Regions from separate parts of the Flexivirga sp. G2 genome, predicted to be linked through region 1. Evidence: predicted binding sites of a transcription regulator. Region 1 holds the regulator's gene; the other holds the start of a gene.
The links. Region 1 encodes HspR, which represses chaperone genes until heat shock. Its sites were predicted from a motif close to AAGTTGAGTCNNNNNGACTCAACTT; they were not measured.

Region 1 (7,846 bases):
GCCCGGCTACCCGCTCACGGTGCGCACCGAGCTGTGCCCGGCGAAGGCCACGCGGGACGACACCCGGACCGCGCAGGCATCGATCGTGCAGTTCACCGACATCCACCTCGTCGACGCCCAGTCACCGGTTCGCTTCGAATGGCTGCACCAGATCAACGGATCCGCGTTCCGGCCGCACGAGGCGCTCGGCACCCAGGGCGGCGCGCAGCTCGTCCGCCGGGTCAACCAGCTCGGCAAGGGACCGTTCAGCGGCCGGGCCTTCGACTGCGTCGTCACCACCGGCGACAGCTCGGACAACCACGAGCACGTTGAACTCGACTGGTTCCTCGCCCTGATGAGCGGCGGCAGCATCACCGCGAACACCGGCTCCCCCACCGAGTGGGAAGGCGTCCAGAACGCCGGCGACAGCCTCTACTACCTGCCGGAATCCTCCGCCCAGGATCTCTACAAGAAGGCCGGATTCCCAGCGATCGCAGACTTTTTCAAGCACGCCACGACTGCACACACCAGCGACGGCCTGGCGACACCGTGGTACAGCGTCTTCGGCAACCACGACGACTCGATCGAGGGCACCCTGCCGTCCGCGACACCGATCCTGGCCGACATGTACACCGGGAGCTTCAAGTTCACCGGTTTCGACAACACCAGCGCCAATCTCGCCCTGCGGCAATCGTCCGCCGGTGGCCGGTCCGCCATACCGAAGTCGTCATCGCTTGCGAAGTCGCGCTGGGAGATCACCCCGGACGAGCGGCGGGCGACCTTCACTCCGCGCGAATTCATGGCCGCCCACCTGGACCCGAAGGTCGACGGTCCGGGGCCGCACGGGCACGGCTTCACCGCCGACGCAGTCGCCGACGGAGTGGGCTACTACAGCTTCCAGATCGCGCCGGGAGTCGTTGGTATCTCGATGGATTCGACGAACCGGGCCGGCTTCACCGATGGGTCGATCGGGGACGAGCAGTTCCGCTGGATCAAGGACACCATCGAGTCATCGTCCAGTCGCTACTACGACGGCTGGGGCATCGAGCACCGCACGGAGCGCACCGATCAGCTCTTCGTGCTGTTCAGCCATCACACCAGCGACAGCATGAACAACCTGCTGCTCGCACCCGACAGGCTCGAGATCCGGCACAGCGGAACGGAATTGGTGAGCACCCTGCAGCGCTACCCGAACGTCGTCGCCTGGGTCAACGGCCACACCCACGACAACAAGATCACGCCGCACCATCACAACGACCCGACGCGTTCGTTCTGGGAGATCAACACGGCCTCGCACGTCGACTTCCCGCAGCATGCGCGGATCATCGATGTGTGTGACAACGCCGACGGCACGCTGTCGCTCTTCACGACCCTGATCGAGTCGGCAGCGCCATACCAGGCGTCATACAGCGACGGCTCGCCGGAAGCGCTGGCCTCCGTCTATCGCGAGCTGTCCTACAACGACATCCACCGCGACCCGAACCGGATCGGCAGTGACGCCGACCGCAACACGGAACTGCTGCTGAAGAACCCGATGGCATAGGAGCAGCACACAGAAGAACGTCCCCCGACCGGCGGTCAGGGGACGTTCTTCGGACAATGGTCGGACAGGTCGGCCGGCATGGCGGTCACTGGCGGTGCAGCCACGGTGCCTGGGTGCGCAGCAACAGCTCCTGCGCGGCATCCTGCTCCTTCCACAACGCCTTGATCTTGCCGGCGAGGTATGCCGTGAACGACTGTGGCCGTTGGGTTTCACGACCTTGGAGTGCTGACAGGTCGTGCACGACGCGCTCCCTGTCGTAGTCGAAGTGCTCGGACTCGGTGAATGACTGTGCGGTGCTCATGTCGTCAACTGTGGCGCGCAGAACCATGCAGCACAAGCGATGATTCCTTCCGGACAATTCAGAATTGCTGTACTGTTGAGGAATGCTCGACGTACACCGCCTCCGCGTCTTCCGCTCCGTCGTCGCCAGTGGGTCGGTGCAGGCCGCCGCGACCCACCTGGGCTACACGCCGTCCGCCGTCAGCCAGCACATCAACCAACTCCAGCGCGAGACCGGACTGACGCTGTTCGAGAAGGCCGGCCGGGGTATCAGCCCGACGCCGGTGGGTCGGATGCTCGCCCAGGAGAGCGACGAGACGATGACCGCCCTGTCGCGGCTGGACGAGATGGTCACCGATCTGCGCTCGGGGCGCACCGGGAGCCTGACCATCGCCTGCTTCGCTTCGGCCGGCGAGGAATGGATCCCGCAGCTCGTCGCGCAGCTGCAACGCGAGTTCCCCGACGTCGTCATCACGGTCGACCTCAACGAGCTGAGCAACGACGAGCGGGCGACCACCGATCTCGACATACGCACCGAAGACCCGACCGAAACATATTGGGCACCAACGGGTTACACCCGCTACGAGCTCATCAGTGAACCGTATGTCGCCGCGCTGCCGGCCGACCACGAGCTGGCCCCGCGCGACTCCCTCACTCTGAGCGAGGTCGCGGAGTTGCCCTGGATCGACGAGAGCATCCCGGATCAGACCTGCGGTCGCATCCTGCGGCGTGCACTGACCCAGGTGGGCGCGAAGCCTCGGGTCGTCGCCCGCTGCCAGGACCACCACACGGCGTTCGCTCTCGCGGCCGCCGGCGTGGGTGTCACGTTGGTGCCACACCTGACCACCGGCGCACTGCCGAAGGGCACCAGCGCGGTCCCGGTCTGCGAGCCGGAGATCCGCCGCCGCATCTCGGTGCACGTGCGCGATGCAGCGGCGGCGAGCCCCGTCACCCTTCGCGCGCTCGAACTGCTCCGCCAGATCGCCTCAGCCGAGCAGTGATTCGCCCTCCGCGATCCATTCGGTCATCGTCTCGACGACCTCGAAGCCGAGGGCGCGGTTGATCGAGATCATCTGCTCGTTGGTGTCGGCGTTCATGGTCCGCACGAACGGCCGACCCGGATAAACGCGCTGCAACCGCTGCAGATTGGCCACCTTGACCGCACTGCCGAGCCGATGCCCGCGGTGCTGCCGGTGGACATAGGTGCCCTCCTGCTCGACGGGATCGAGCGTGTCGTCGAACACCAGGTCCGTCTGGGCCGCCACCACGCCGGAGCCACTCTCTATCGCCAATGCGGACAGGCGAATTCGCCCCTGCTCGGCCTCGCGGTCGTAGATGCGCCGTAGGCGTTCGGGCGTCACGACCTCTGCGTCGAACTCGACATCACCCGACGGTGCATCGACGGCGAGCATGGCCATCAACTCGGCGAGACCCGGAAGCAATTCATCCGGCACCCGGCCGACGAAGGTCTCGACCCGATAGCCCTCGCAATGATCGCGTGCAGCGGATGCGATATCGGCGAGCACCGCGTCGGCCACGGGCAGCGCCAGGTGGCGGGTCAGCTCACGCCACGCGGGCGTGAAGCCGTGGGACTCGGCGAACTCCGCGTATTCGTGCGCGCCATCACCCGCCCCGGGAGCCATTGTCTCGGCGAAGAGGGTCGAGCGGCCCAGCTCTCGCACCCGGTCCTTCGCATGCTTCACGAGCGCACTTCCGACACCGTGGCGCCGGCGATCCGGCGCGACGTCGAGAACGGCGTAGACCTTCTCCAGGTTGTCCTGCGCCGGGACGAACAACAGGTTGGTGCCGATGCAGGCTCCCCTCTCGTCGAAGCACCCGTAGAGCTCGCGTGGCTCCTCCGGGTCGGCCTTGCGCATGCCGATGAGCCAGGACTCGTATGACGGCGGCGAGAACCACGGGCGCGCAACGCTTTTCGACGCCACGCCCACGTCATACACCTGACGCATGGCGGTGTCGTCGCTCGGATCGATCTGTCGGATCACCTGCAGAACGCTAGGCAGCCGGGCGTTCGACTGCCAGTGAATTTTGTGCCGGCAAACCACCACACACGTACTTACCGAACAGTAAGGTTCGATCCATCAGTACGTGACCTGCATCACATTTCAACGAAAGCGAGTGGCCATGTCCGGACTTCGACGCCTCCTCCTCTGCGCCGCAACTGTCACCTGCGCAGGGATGGCGACGGTCAGCACGATCGGCACCGCCGGTGCTGCAACCGACCCCGTCGGGCCGACCCAATCCAGCTTCTACCCGGCTCTGGCCTATGGCGTCTTCAACCCGACTGCTCTCGCGCCCGGCATGAACGACTGGTCCTGCAAGCCCTCGGCGGCACATCCGAATCCGGTTGTCCTGGTGCAGGGGACGTGGGCCAGCCGCTACAACAGCTTCGCCGCCATGGCGCCCGCCCTGAAGAAGCAGGGTTACTGCGTGTACGGCGAGAATCTCGGTGCCAGTGACGCGATCATCGGCAAGTTCCCCGGGGTGTATCTGACCGGCCCGATCAAGGATTCCGCCGCACAGCTCGGACAGGAGGTGGACAAGGTGCTCGCCGCCACCGGCGCACAGAAGGTCGACCTTGTCGGCTGGTCGCAGGGCGGCATCGTCGCGCGCGGCTACCTGAAGTACTTCGGTGGCGCGGACCCCTCGAACCCTAAGAACAACAAGGTCGATCACGTCGTCACGTTCGGCGCGACGAACCACGGCACCACCCTGTCGGGCATCGCCACTCTGGCCAAGGCGTTCGGCCTGAACCCGATCGTGCCGAGCACGTTGGGTCAGGCGGCGGTCGACCAGGAGATCGGCTCGGCATACCTGACCGACCTCAACGCCGGCGGCGACACCGAGCCGGGCATCGACTACACCATCATCGGCACGAAGTATGACGAGGTCAGCACGCCCTACACGCGCACGTTCCTGACCGCTGGACCCGGAGCGACCGTGCACAACATCACGCTGCAGGACGGTTGCCCGATCGACATGAGCGACCACTTGCAGCTGGACTACTCGCCGCGGGTCATCGGGCTGACCGAGAAGGCGCTCGGGTCGAACGTGACCATCCCGTGCACGTTCCGCACTCCGCTGGGCTGATCGGGAACGAGGACGCCCACGACCGGGTCGGTCGTGGGCGTTCGTCGTTCGTCGGGTCACTCGCTGCCCGTGCTGCTCTCGTCGAGCCAGCCGTCGTTCTCCTCGGCCAGTGCGGTGAACCGGTCCGCCAGACCGCGAGCGACCGCGCCGGTCGGGTCGTCGATGGTGTCGACGGTCACGTGGACCACCCAGTCGACGTCCTCGGCGTCGTCCTCGCCGGCCAAGGACTCGGAAACCACTCGCACAGAGGCGAATTCGTCATTGTCCGAGAGCTCGTCGGCCACTTCTTCGGCGGTGTCGCGGTCCGGGAGGACCATGAGGTACTCGATCACAGGATCCACTGTGCCAGACGGTCAGCCGCGCTTGCGCCAAACGACCAGGGCACGTTCGGTGCGCACCGGAGTGACGCGCTCACCGGGTCGCAGCGGCGTGATCTGACCGTCCGGTGCGGCGGCGAAGACCCGGCCACCCAGGCTCTTGCTGCGCTCGTGCGCCAGCGCGTCGGAGAGCTCGCGCACGCGCGATTGCAGTGCGTCGACCTGGTTCTCCAACTCGAGGATCCGGCGGATCCCGGCGAGCGAGACGCCCTCCTCCTGGGAGAGGCGCTGCACCTCGCGCAGCAGATCCAGGTCGCGCATCGAGTAGCGACGCCCGCCGCCCTGCGTGCGGGACGGCGTGACGATGCCCAATCGGTCGTATTGACGCAGGGTTTGGGCATGTATGCCGGCCAGCTGCGCCGCCGCGGAGATGGCATAGATCGGCGCATCCCACGGCGGCGGCGACGTGCCGCGCCACGACGAACGCGCCATCACTTCGCGGCTTTCTCGCTCAACTCGGCTCGCGGGTCGACGCCACCGGCGCGCTCCTCCTCGGCGATCGCCTCGACCGCCTTCTTGGCCTCCTTCGACAGCGTCTCCGGGACAACGATCTGCACGATCGCGATCAGGTCACCGGCGCCGCTCTTGGCCTGGATGCCCTGGCCCTTGACGCGCAGCTTCCGGCCGGACGGGGTGCCGGCCTTGATCTTGACCTTGACGCTCTTGCCGCTCAGCGTCGGCACGGTCACCGTGGCCCCGAGTGCGGCTTCGGCGAAGGTCACCGGCAGGTCGACCGTGAGGTTGTTGCCCTCGCGTCGGAACACCGGGTGCGACTGAACGGTGACGTGCAACAGCAGGTCACCGGGCTGCCCGCCGTTCGGGCTGGGCTGTCCCTTGCCGCGCAGCCGGATCGTCTGACCGTCCCTGACACCAGCGGGAATTCGCGTCTTGATCGTCTGACCGTCGGCGGCCTGCAGGGCAATCGTCTCGCCCGAAGCGGCGTCGCGGAAGCTCAGCGTGGTGCGCGCCTCCAAGTCGGCGCCCTTGCGGGGGCCGGCCTGGTAGCCGCCGTACGGCGAGCCGTAGCCGCCACCGCCGAACTGACCGAGTATGTCGTCGAGGTTGATCTGCTCGCCCCCGCCACCGGTGTTGAAGCGGACGTTCTGTCCGCCACCGCCTCCGAACATCGAGCCGAAGAGATCCTCGAAGCCCCCTGCTCCGCCGGCCGCGCCACCCGGACCGCCGGCCGTGAATCGGGCACCGCCGCCGACCATCTGGCGCAGTTGGTCGTATTCCTGGCGCTTCGCAGGATCGGCGAGCACCGAGTTGGCCTCACCGATGTCCTTGAACTTCTGCTCCGCTGCGGCGTCGCCGGGGTTCTGGTCCGGGTGCCATGTGCGGGCGAGCTTGCGGTAGGCCTTCTTGATGTCCGCATCCGACGCGTCCTGGGAGACGCCGAGGATCTTGTAGAAGTCCTTCTCGAGCCAATCCTGACTGGCCATCGATCACTCCAAATCCGAAAGGTCATGGGTCGGGCGTGGATTCGCGATCAACCCCCGCCCGACCCATGACTGGGGCTGCATCAGGACGGGTCCGCCACCGCGACGCGTGCGGGCCGGACCATGCGCTCACCCAACCGGTAGCCCGGCTGCATGACCTGCACGATCGTGGTGCCCTCCGAACCCTCCGGCACCTCGGCCTCGATGTGCATCAGGGCCTCGTGGTGCGTCGGGTCGAACGGCTCACCAACGGCGCCGAACGCGGTCAGGCCCAACTTGGTGAGCGTCGCATCGAGCTTGTCGGCGATCTTCTCGAAGGGCGAGCCCTCCAGATCACCGTGCTCCCGCGCCAGGTAGATGTCGTCGAGAACCGGCAGCAACGACTCCAGAACGCGCGCCGTCGTGGCGTCCTTCTGGGCCTCACGGTCGCGCTCGACGCGCTTCTTGTAGTTGAAGTACTCCGCCTGGGCGCGCTGCAGATCGGCGAGCCGCTCCGCGGCGAGGACCGTGTCGGGGTGCTCCGCACCGTCCTCGGTGGCCTCGCCCGTGGCCCCACCGGCCGCCGACTCGTCCGCGGTCGGTTGCTCGGCGTTATCGGCAGCGGTCTCGTCCATCACCGTGTCCTCCGCTCTGCTCTCCGATGTGGCTCGCAGGTCACCGTTCTCGTCGATCCGCCGCTTGTCGCGGATCACCGGTCCGGCCTGCTCCTCTTCCTCCGGCCGCCGGCCGGGCTCCGGAAGATCGGAGCCCGGCTGCGCACCCTTGGAGTCGGTCACTTCTGGTCACCCTCGTCGTCGACGACCTCGGCGTCAACGACATCGTCGTCGCCGGACGCGCTCGACGACGCACCTGCTGCATCACCGGCACCGGCGTCCGCGGCGTCACCCGTCGGGGCGTCACCTCCGGACTGCTGCTCGGCGGCATACAGGGCGGCGCCCATCTTCTGCGAGGTCTCGTTGACCTTGGTGGTCTTGGCGGAAATGTCCTCGGCAGAAGCGTTCTCGTCCTTGAGGGCGTCCTTCAACTCGGTCAGCGCCGACTCGACCTCGGACTTGGAGTCGGCCGGGACCTTGTCGCCGTTGTCCGCGAGGAATTTCTCGGTCGAGTAGACCAGCTGCTCC
Region 2 (7,846 bases), 150 kb from region 1:
CTCGTCGGCGGCGGCTGCCAGATCGCGCACATTCCGGATCCCGTGTGTTCCCAGTCGTTTCGAGGTCTGACTTCCGATGCCCCAGAGAGCCTGGACGGGTCGGTCACCCATCACGTCCAGCCAGTTGTCGCGGGTCAGTTGGAAGACGCCCCGCGGCTTGCCGAGGTCGGTGGCGACCTTCGCGCGTACCTTCGTGTCGCCGACACCGACGCTGCAGTGCAGTCCGGTCGCGTCGAGGACAGCAGCGCGGACTGCGTGCGCGGTGGCGATGGGATCGTCGGTGTCGACGCCGACGAAGGCCTCGTCCCAACCGAGCACTTCGACGACGGTGCCCGGGAAGTCTCGGAGCGCTTGCATCACTCGAGCCGAAACAGCTTCGTAGACAGGGAAGTCCACCGGTAGGAAGACGGCGTCCGGGCATCGTTTCACCGCGATCTTGAGCGCCATACCCGAACGGATGCCGAACTCGCGCGCCTCGTAGGACGCGGTCGAGACGACGGCCCGCTCGGTGGGGTCGCCGCGCCCGCCGACCACGACCGGCTTGCCGGCGAGTTCGGGATGACGCTGGATCTCGACGGCAGCAAGGAACTGATCCATGTCGACGTGCAGGACCCAGGACGTCATACCGCTCACCTCGCTCGGCGCAAGCCTGCCATGGTGCGGTGACCGTGGGCGGCCCTCCGGGCGATCAGCGTGTGCCGGCGACCTGGCGGGTGGTGACGTTGATGCGGTTGAAGAGATTGGTCGTGGCGACCCAGGCGACCAGCGCGGCAAGTGCCTTCTCGTCATACCGGTCGGCGACCTCGTCCCACACGGCGTCCGGAACCGGGTCGAGGCTGTCGGCGATCCGGGTCATGTGCTCGGCGAGCAGGAGCGCCGCGCGTTCGTCGTCGGTGAAGTAGGGCGCGTCGCGCCAGCCGGCGATCGAGATGAGTCGCTCGTCGCTCTCCCCCGCCTTCTTGGCGTTCTCCAGGCCGTATTGCAAACACCACGAGCAGCCGTTGATCTGGCTGACCCGCAGGTGCACCAGCTCGAGAGTCGAATCGGGCACGCCCTGGCCACGCACCGCCGCGGCGAGGGCGAGGATGCCCTTCGTCGCGGACGGGTCGAGCAGGCCGGCGGGGTTCGTCATACGCGGTTCCATGGGTGCTCCTTGTGCAGAGGGTGGTTGGTTCACCACACGAGACGTACGGCGCCGACGGAATGTGACATGCAGGCGAGAATCAATGCGCGAGCTGTTGATCGGCAGGCTCAATCAGCGGGACGCGTGATGTAGCGCCGGCCGGACGGGCTGGTCCAGGTGCAGACGCCCTGAGCCGTCATCGACACGGCCCAGCCGCCTTCGTGCTTCGCGCGGTGGTGGTGCCGGCAGAGACATTGCAGGTTGGCGGCGGTCGTCGTCCCGTCGGGCCAGCGCACGACGTGGTCGACGTCGTCGAGCCGTGCCGGTCGGATGCAGCCGGGGAATCGGCAGTGCTGATCACGGGTGACGACGAATCGTCGGAGCCGGGCGCCGGGACGGTAGGTGACGTCCGAAGTCTCCACTGTCGCACCGGTTCTCGCGTCGACCAGTGCGCGGGTCAGTCTGGTGCCCAGCCTCTGGCACAGCTCGGTCAACACCGCCGCGGGTATGATGCCGAGGCCCTCGACGAGGACGTCGCCGATGCGGAAACGCGGGGCGGTATGCGGAGAGTGTGTTGATGCGCGCGTTCGTTGGGCCGGGTGATCGTCTGTCGGGTGATTTCCGGGTGGGCGTTCCGGTGGTCGGTCCCTGTCGGGCCGCGCGTGCAGCTGATCGGTGTTCTCGGCACCGAGGACGACTCGGACCCGTGGCACGATGCGGCCGCCGGAGTTCGGGTCGAGAAGTGCTTCCACCGTGCACGGCCTGCGCTCCAGGAGCGACGTGGTCGGTGTGTCGAGCCGGATCAGCTCATCGAGGCTGTCGCGTGCGCTGCAGCGCAACAACTCCTCCACGTGCGCCTCGACGAGGGACGACGTTGACTCGTCCCTTTCATCAGACCGGAGTCCGGTCGCCCTGGCCGCCTCGACATGCTCGTCCACCGACCGAACGGGAACCTGGACCACGCACGTGGTGCTGATCGAAACGTTCCCAAGCAGCAGGTCGAGGAAGGCGTCGACCCGGCACTCGTCGAGGCTCTTGCCGGTGATCGTGTCCTGGTGGAGTTGCCTGGCCAACTCGTTGACGGCAGCCAGCACCCGCATGGCGTCCTCGGTGGGCAGGATCGCTTGCACGGTGCTCAGCCCGGGTTGGTGATGCGGGAATGCCTGGACGCAGATGGCCTCGGCGCGTTGCTTTCGGGCCGAAGCGGCGGCGTCGGCGGGCGACAGCTCGGCGAGCAGTCGCCGGGTGCGCCGCACCAGCTTGGTCGACGTCAGCGGCACAGGCTCGCCGGCATCGTCCGCGGGTGGCGAGTCGTCGCTCTGCGGCGCCGTTGCATCGTCGATCGCGGCGAGCAGCTCGGACTCGACCCTTCGGGCAACCCTGGGCGACGCCTCCCGCAGGGTCTCAGCGACGACATCGAGTTTGCGAGGGTCGAGCGTGCCGGCGGCAGTCAGCTCGAACAGCGTTGGCGTGCAACGAATCGCGTCGACGGCATCGCCGAGGCGGTTGGTGGTCTGCCGGTCGGACCACCCCAGCCGCGCGCCGATCTCCTGGGGCAACCATTCGTCGGCATACGTGCCGATCGCATGCCGGACCTCTCGTGGCGTCGCACCGGGCGACACGACCTCCTCGATCGCGGCAACCTGCGCGAGGCGCACGGACTGCGCCGCCCACGCGGTGTTCTGGACTCGCTGACAGGCCACGACCTGGTCGATCAGCTCGTCGCGCGAGACCTCAACCGTCCCTTCACGCACCCGGTCCGCGGCCTCTCGCAGGAGTGTCTGCGCGGTCGCCAACAGTGCGTCGACGGATGCCCGTGCGATGCTCTCACCGGGGATCAGCGACGACTGCTTGGACATACCCTGATCATACGCATGTTCGAATTCTCAAACAAGAGATAAATGCGGCAATCTTCAGATGTGACAACAGTTTTGAGCAATAGGTCATCTCATGCAGCACTGCCACAAACATATACGGGATGACCGACGGCACTCCCTCTGAAAGAGTGCTGCAATGCGTTCCTCGTGGCCGTTCGACGACTTCGCCGTCTCCGACTCGAACCTCACGCTGCGCCCGGTGCGTGATGCGGACATCGGCGACCTCGTGGCGATCTTTCCGGATGATTTCGACCTGGACCCGGCATACCCGCCACTGCCCGGGATGCCGCTCGCGGTCGACCGCGAGCGCCGGCTGGTGCAGAGCATCTGGCGACACCGCGGACTCTGGTCGATCGACGACTGGGTGCTCGACTTCGGCGTATGGCGAGGCGGCGAACCGCTCGGCATACAGACCTTGGAGGGCACGCGGTTCACCCAGCAGCGCACCGTCGACAGTGCGTCCTGGATCGCAAAACCCTTTCGCGGCAAGGGATTCGGCATCCAAGCTCGCGAGCTCGCCCTGGCCTTCGCGTTCGAGCAACTCGGCGCCGACAAGGCAATCACCTCAGCCCTCGTCACCAACCATGCGTCCCTCGGCGTCAGTCGGCACCTCGGCTACCGCGACGACGGAATCCGGTCACACGACACCGGGACCGAGACGATTGACCTGCAGCACCTCGTCCTGGGTCGATCCGATTGGTCGGCGCAACCACGAACGAGGCTGTCTGTCAGCGGTTTCGATCCGTGTCGACCGTTCTTCGGACTGGCCTGAGGGTGAGGTCGCGCACCGCGAGGGCGCCTCGTTGTCGAACATGAGTGCTACGTTCTGAGGAATGGGAATCAGACACGTTTCATTCCGCGCCGGAAAAGATCCCTTTGGCAACCCGGTGTGGATCCCTGCGTCAGTCGAAGACCGAGAGGAACGGGACGACGGCGAGTGGCTGTGCGTGCTGCCCGCGTTCGCCGGCTATGGCAGCGACCCGCAGTGGGTGCGAGCGGACGCAGTGCGGGACGACACACCGGACGCCGACGCGGACCCAGCGCCGGAAACCGCAGAACCGCCACGTCTCAGGATCGTTGACTGACGCGGCCCTCGCCCCGGGCGGTCTGACGCCACGAGTTGGGCATCATCGTCATCCGCTCAGCATGCACCAGGCGCTGCGAACCCTCGGGAACAAAACTCTCCCGCAAAGCCTTGAGCCGATAAGACTCAACTTTCGCAGCGACACGACCCGTCCACCGGCACCGGCCGACGAACCCGTTCGTGTCGCCATACGCCTCACGAGGAGAGCGATGACCCGAACAACCGAGCTGCCGGTGCTCTTTCTGCACGACCAGGTGGCACTGCCCGGCATGACCCTGCCCATCGAGCTCGACGACGAGGCGCGTGCCGCCGTCGATGCGGCGCGGGCTGCCGGCCTCGAACAACTACTGCTCGCGCCCCGCATCGACGACGCCTACCCGACCGTCGGAGCCGTCGCGACCATCGAACAGGTCGGCCGTATGCCGAGCGGCGAGCCGGCCGCAGTCCTGCGTGCCACCGACCGCGGCCGCATCGGACGCGGAGTCGCCGGCCCCGGGGCCGCGCTCTGGGTGGAGATCGAGATCGTCGAGCCCGGCGCGCCGACCGACCGCACCCCGGAGCTCGCCACCGACTACAAGCGACTGGTGGTCGCGTCCCTGAAACACCGCAACGCGTGGCAGGTCATCGACCACGTCGAGTCCACCACGGACCCGCACGCATTGGCCGACCTGGCCGGGTGGGCGTCATACCTCTCGGCGCAGCAGAGGGTGCAGCTGCTCGAGGAGACCGACGTCGACGCGCGCCTCGAAACCCTCATCGCGTGGACCGGCGATCACCTTGCCGAGCAAGAGGTTTCGGACAAGATCGCCAATGACGTCCGCGACGGCATGGACAAGAGCCAGCGAGAATTCCTGTTGCGCCAGCAGTTGGACGCCATTCGCAAGGAACTCGGCGAGAACGAGCCCGAGGGTGCCGACGACTACCGATCGCGTGTCGAGGCTGCCGACCTGCCGGACGAGGTTCGCGAGGCGGCGCTGCGTGAGGTGGGCAAACTGGAGCGCTCCAGCGACCAGAGCCCGGAGGGTGGCTGGATCCGCACCTGGCTCGACACTGTCCTCGAACTCCCCTGGAAACACAAGACATCCGACCGCACCGACATCACTGCCGCGCGCGAGGTGCTGGACGCCGACCACCATGGACTGGACGACGTGAAGGACCGCATCGTCGAATACCTCGCTGTCCGCGGCCGGCGTGCCGAACGCGGCCTGGAGGTCGTCGGTGGACGCGGCTCGGGTGCCGTGCTGGCGCTCGTCGGACCTCCCGGCGTCGGCAAGACCTCACTCGGAGAGAGCGTCGCGCGCGCTCTCGACCGGTCGTTCGTACGTGTCGCCCTCGGTGGGGTGCGTGACGAGGCGGAGATCCGCGGACACCGGCGCACGTATGTCGGTGCCCTCCCCGGCCGAATCGTCCGTGCCATCAAGGAATCCGGCTCGATGAACCCGGTCGTGCTGCTCGACGAGATCGACAAGGTCGGCTCGGACTTCCGCGGCGACCCGGCTGCCGCGCTGCTCGAAGTGCTGGACCCGGCGCAGAACCACACGTTCCGTGACCACTACCTCGAGCTGGATCTCGACCTGTCCGACGTGGTGTTCATCGCCACCGCGAACACGCTCGAGACGATCCCGAGCGCGCTGCTGGATCGCATGGAGCTGGTTGCCCTCGACGGTTACACCGAGGACGACAAGGTCGCTATCGCGTCCACCCACCTGCTGCCCCGTCAGCTCGAGCGTGCTGCCCTCACCGCGGACGACGTCACGATCGAGGAGTCCGCATTGCGTGAGATGGCAGGCAATTACACCCGGGAAGCCGGTGTCCGGCAGATGGAGAGGATGCTCGGCAAGATCCTGCGCAAGGTCGCTACCAACCTCGCGACCGACCAGGCCGAGGCACCCGTCCGGGTCACCACGGGCAATCTCGAGGACTACCTCGGTCGGCCACGCTTCACCCCCGAATCGGCCGAGCGCACGGCAGTCCCGGGGGTTGCCACGGGACTCGCCGTGACCGGCATGGGCGGTGACGTGCTGTTCATCGAAGCTGCCAAACCGGCCACCGCGACGTTGCCATCGGCCGCCGATGACGACACTCGGTCTCGATACACCTCCTCCGCTGCGCTCCCCCGGCACTCGACCAGCGTGCGCGACAGTGATCCCGGGCCACGCCTCACCCTCACCGGCCAGCTCGGCGACGTGATGAAGGAGAGCGCGCAGATCGCCCTGTCCTACCTGCGCGCTCACGGCGCGGAGCACGGGGTAGACGTGTCGTCGCTCACCGGCTCGATCCACCTGCACGTCCCCGCCGGGGCGACACCGAAGGACGGCCCGTCCGCCGGTGTCACCATGGTCACCGCGCTCGCCTCACTGGCGACCGGACGACCGGTCCGCAGCGACGTCGGTATGACGGGCGAGGTGACCCTGAACGGCCGCGTCCTGCCGATCGGTGGCGTGAAGCAGAAGCTGCTGGCGGCCCAGCGTGCAGGATTGACAACGGTGTTCATTCCGCAGCGGAACGAGCCCGACCTGGACGACGTGCCGGACGAGGTGAAATCTGCGCTCGACATACGCCCGGTCAGTGACGTCGCGGAGATCCTCGAGCTCGCGTTCGAGACGCCTGCCGTCGGCGACGCTCAGCTTCCGGTCGCGGGCTGACGCTGCCAGAACACCAGACGATTGCCGAACGGATCGGCGACCGTCATGGTGTCGCCCCACGGGTTGCCCTCGATGCCGGGTCGCGCGTTGCGATGTCTCTTGGCGAGCAGTGCCCCGTGATATCCGGCCAGGTCCGACTCGACGATCAGGACGCCTGATCCCGGTGTCGCGTCGCCGTGGTGCTCCGACAGATGGAGCACCGCGGCGCCGCGGCGCACAGCGGCGTAGACCGGCATGTCGTCCTCGTACTGGTGGTCCCACTCCCACTCGAAATCGAGGAAGTCGCAATAGAAGTCGCGGGCCAGCCGATGGTCGAAGACCCGCAAGATCGGGACGACCAGCTGTTCGTCCGAGGTCCGCGGCGTTGCCTGCTCCGCGGACCCACCGGCGGAGGCGGCGAAGGTGTTCCAGTCGCGGAAGCCCGCTGCGTGGGCAACGGCTTCCAGCACGCGCGAATGATTCGGTTGCTGGCCGCTCAACTCACGGGCGAGCTGCTTGGCCTCTTGGATGGTGATCACGAAATGCCTTCCGGCGCAGTGGTTCCCGGGTCCTGCGTTGCCGGCCCGCGCCTGAAAGGGTTCGGATCAGCGAATGATGTCGCCCGGTTGTTCACCATCGAGGCAGGAGGCAGGTCACCGGCAACCCGGGATCAGGATACTGCGGCGGCCTACGGTGGTCACTGTGAATGATCTGAGCATCTGGACCGCTCCCACGCCGGAACAGACCCGCGAGCTGCTGCGTGCCACCCGGACTGTCGCGGTCGTCGGCGTCTCGGACAAGCCGGACCGCCCGAGCCACGGCGTGGCGTCATACCTGATCGAGCACACGGACTACGAGGTGTGGCTGGTCAACCCGCGGCTGACGACCCTGTTCGACCGCACTGTGCATCCGAGTCTCGCGGAGCTGCCTGCCGCACCGGACCTCGTCGACGTCTTCCGACGCAGCACCGAGTTGCCCGGGATCACCGACGAGGCGATCGCTGCCGACGCCAAGTCGTTGTGGTTCCAGCTCGGCCTGTATGACGAAAAGGCAGCGCTCACAGGCATTTCGGCCGGACTCACAGTCGTGATGGATCGGTGTCTCAAGGTCGAGCACCAGGCGCTGATCGGCCCGACGC

Region 2: a site for HspR is predicted at 4,193-4,217, ahead of lon (endopeptidase La). Genes of this name have one in related genera too.

What each region holds. Positions count from the first base shown of each region.
Region 1 is NZ_AP039675.1:519,058-526,903, reverse strand. It holds gene ACZ50J_RS02635 (TIGR03767 family metallophosphoesterase) at 1-1,522, shown strand, start outside; gene ACZ50J_RS02630 (hypothetical protein) at 1,608-1,823, opposite strand; gene ACZ50J_RS02625 (LysR family transcriptional regulator) at 1,906-2,802, shown strand; gene ACZ50J_RS02620 (GNAT family N-acetyltransferase) at 2,788-3,804, opposite strand; gene ACZ50J_RS02615 (esterase/lipase family protein) at 3,944-4,909, shown strand; gene ACZ50J_RS02610 (hypothetical protein) at 4,966-5,241, opposite strand; gene ACZ50J_RS02605 (heat shock protein transcriptional repressor HspR) at 5,263-5,718, opposite strand; gene ACZ50J_RS02600 (DnaJ C-terminal domain-containing protein) at 5,718-6,728, opposite strand; gene grpE (nucleotide exchange factor GrpE) at 6,809-7,501, opposite strand; gene dnaK (molecular chaperone DnaK) at 7,498-7,846, opposite strand, start outside.
Region 2 is NZ_AP039675.1:669,984-677,829, reverse strand. It holds gene ACZ50J_RS03365 (DNA polymerase IV) at 1-624, opposite strand, end outside; gene ACZ50J_RS03360 (carboxymuconolactone decarboxylase family protein) at 689-1,144, opposite strand; gene ACZ50J_RS03355 (HNH endonuclease signature motif containing protein) at 1,252-2,982, opposite strand; gene ACZ50J_RS03350 (GNAT family N-acetyltransferase) at 3,137-3,772, shown strand; gene lon (endopeptidase La) at 4,294-6,729, shown strand; gene ACZ50J_RS03340 (glyoxalase superfamily protein) at 6,708-7,247, opposite strand; gene ACZ50J_RS03335 (CoA-binding protein) at 7,411-7,846, shown strand, end outside; gene ACZ50J_RS03330 (hypothetical protein) at 7,811-7,846, opposite strand, start outside.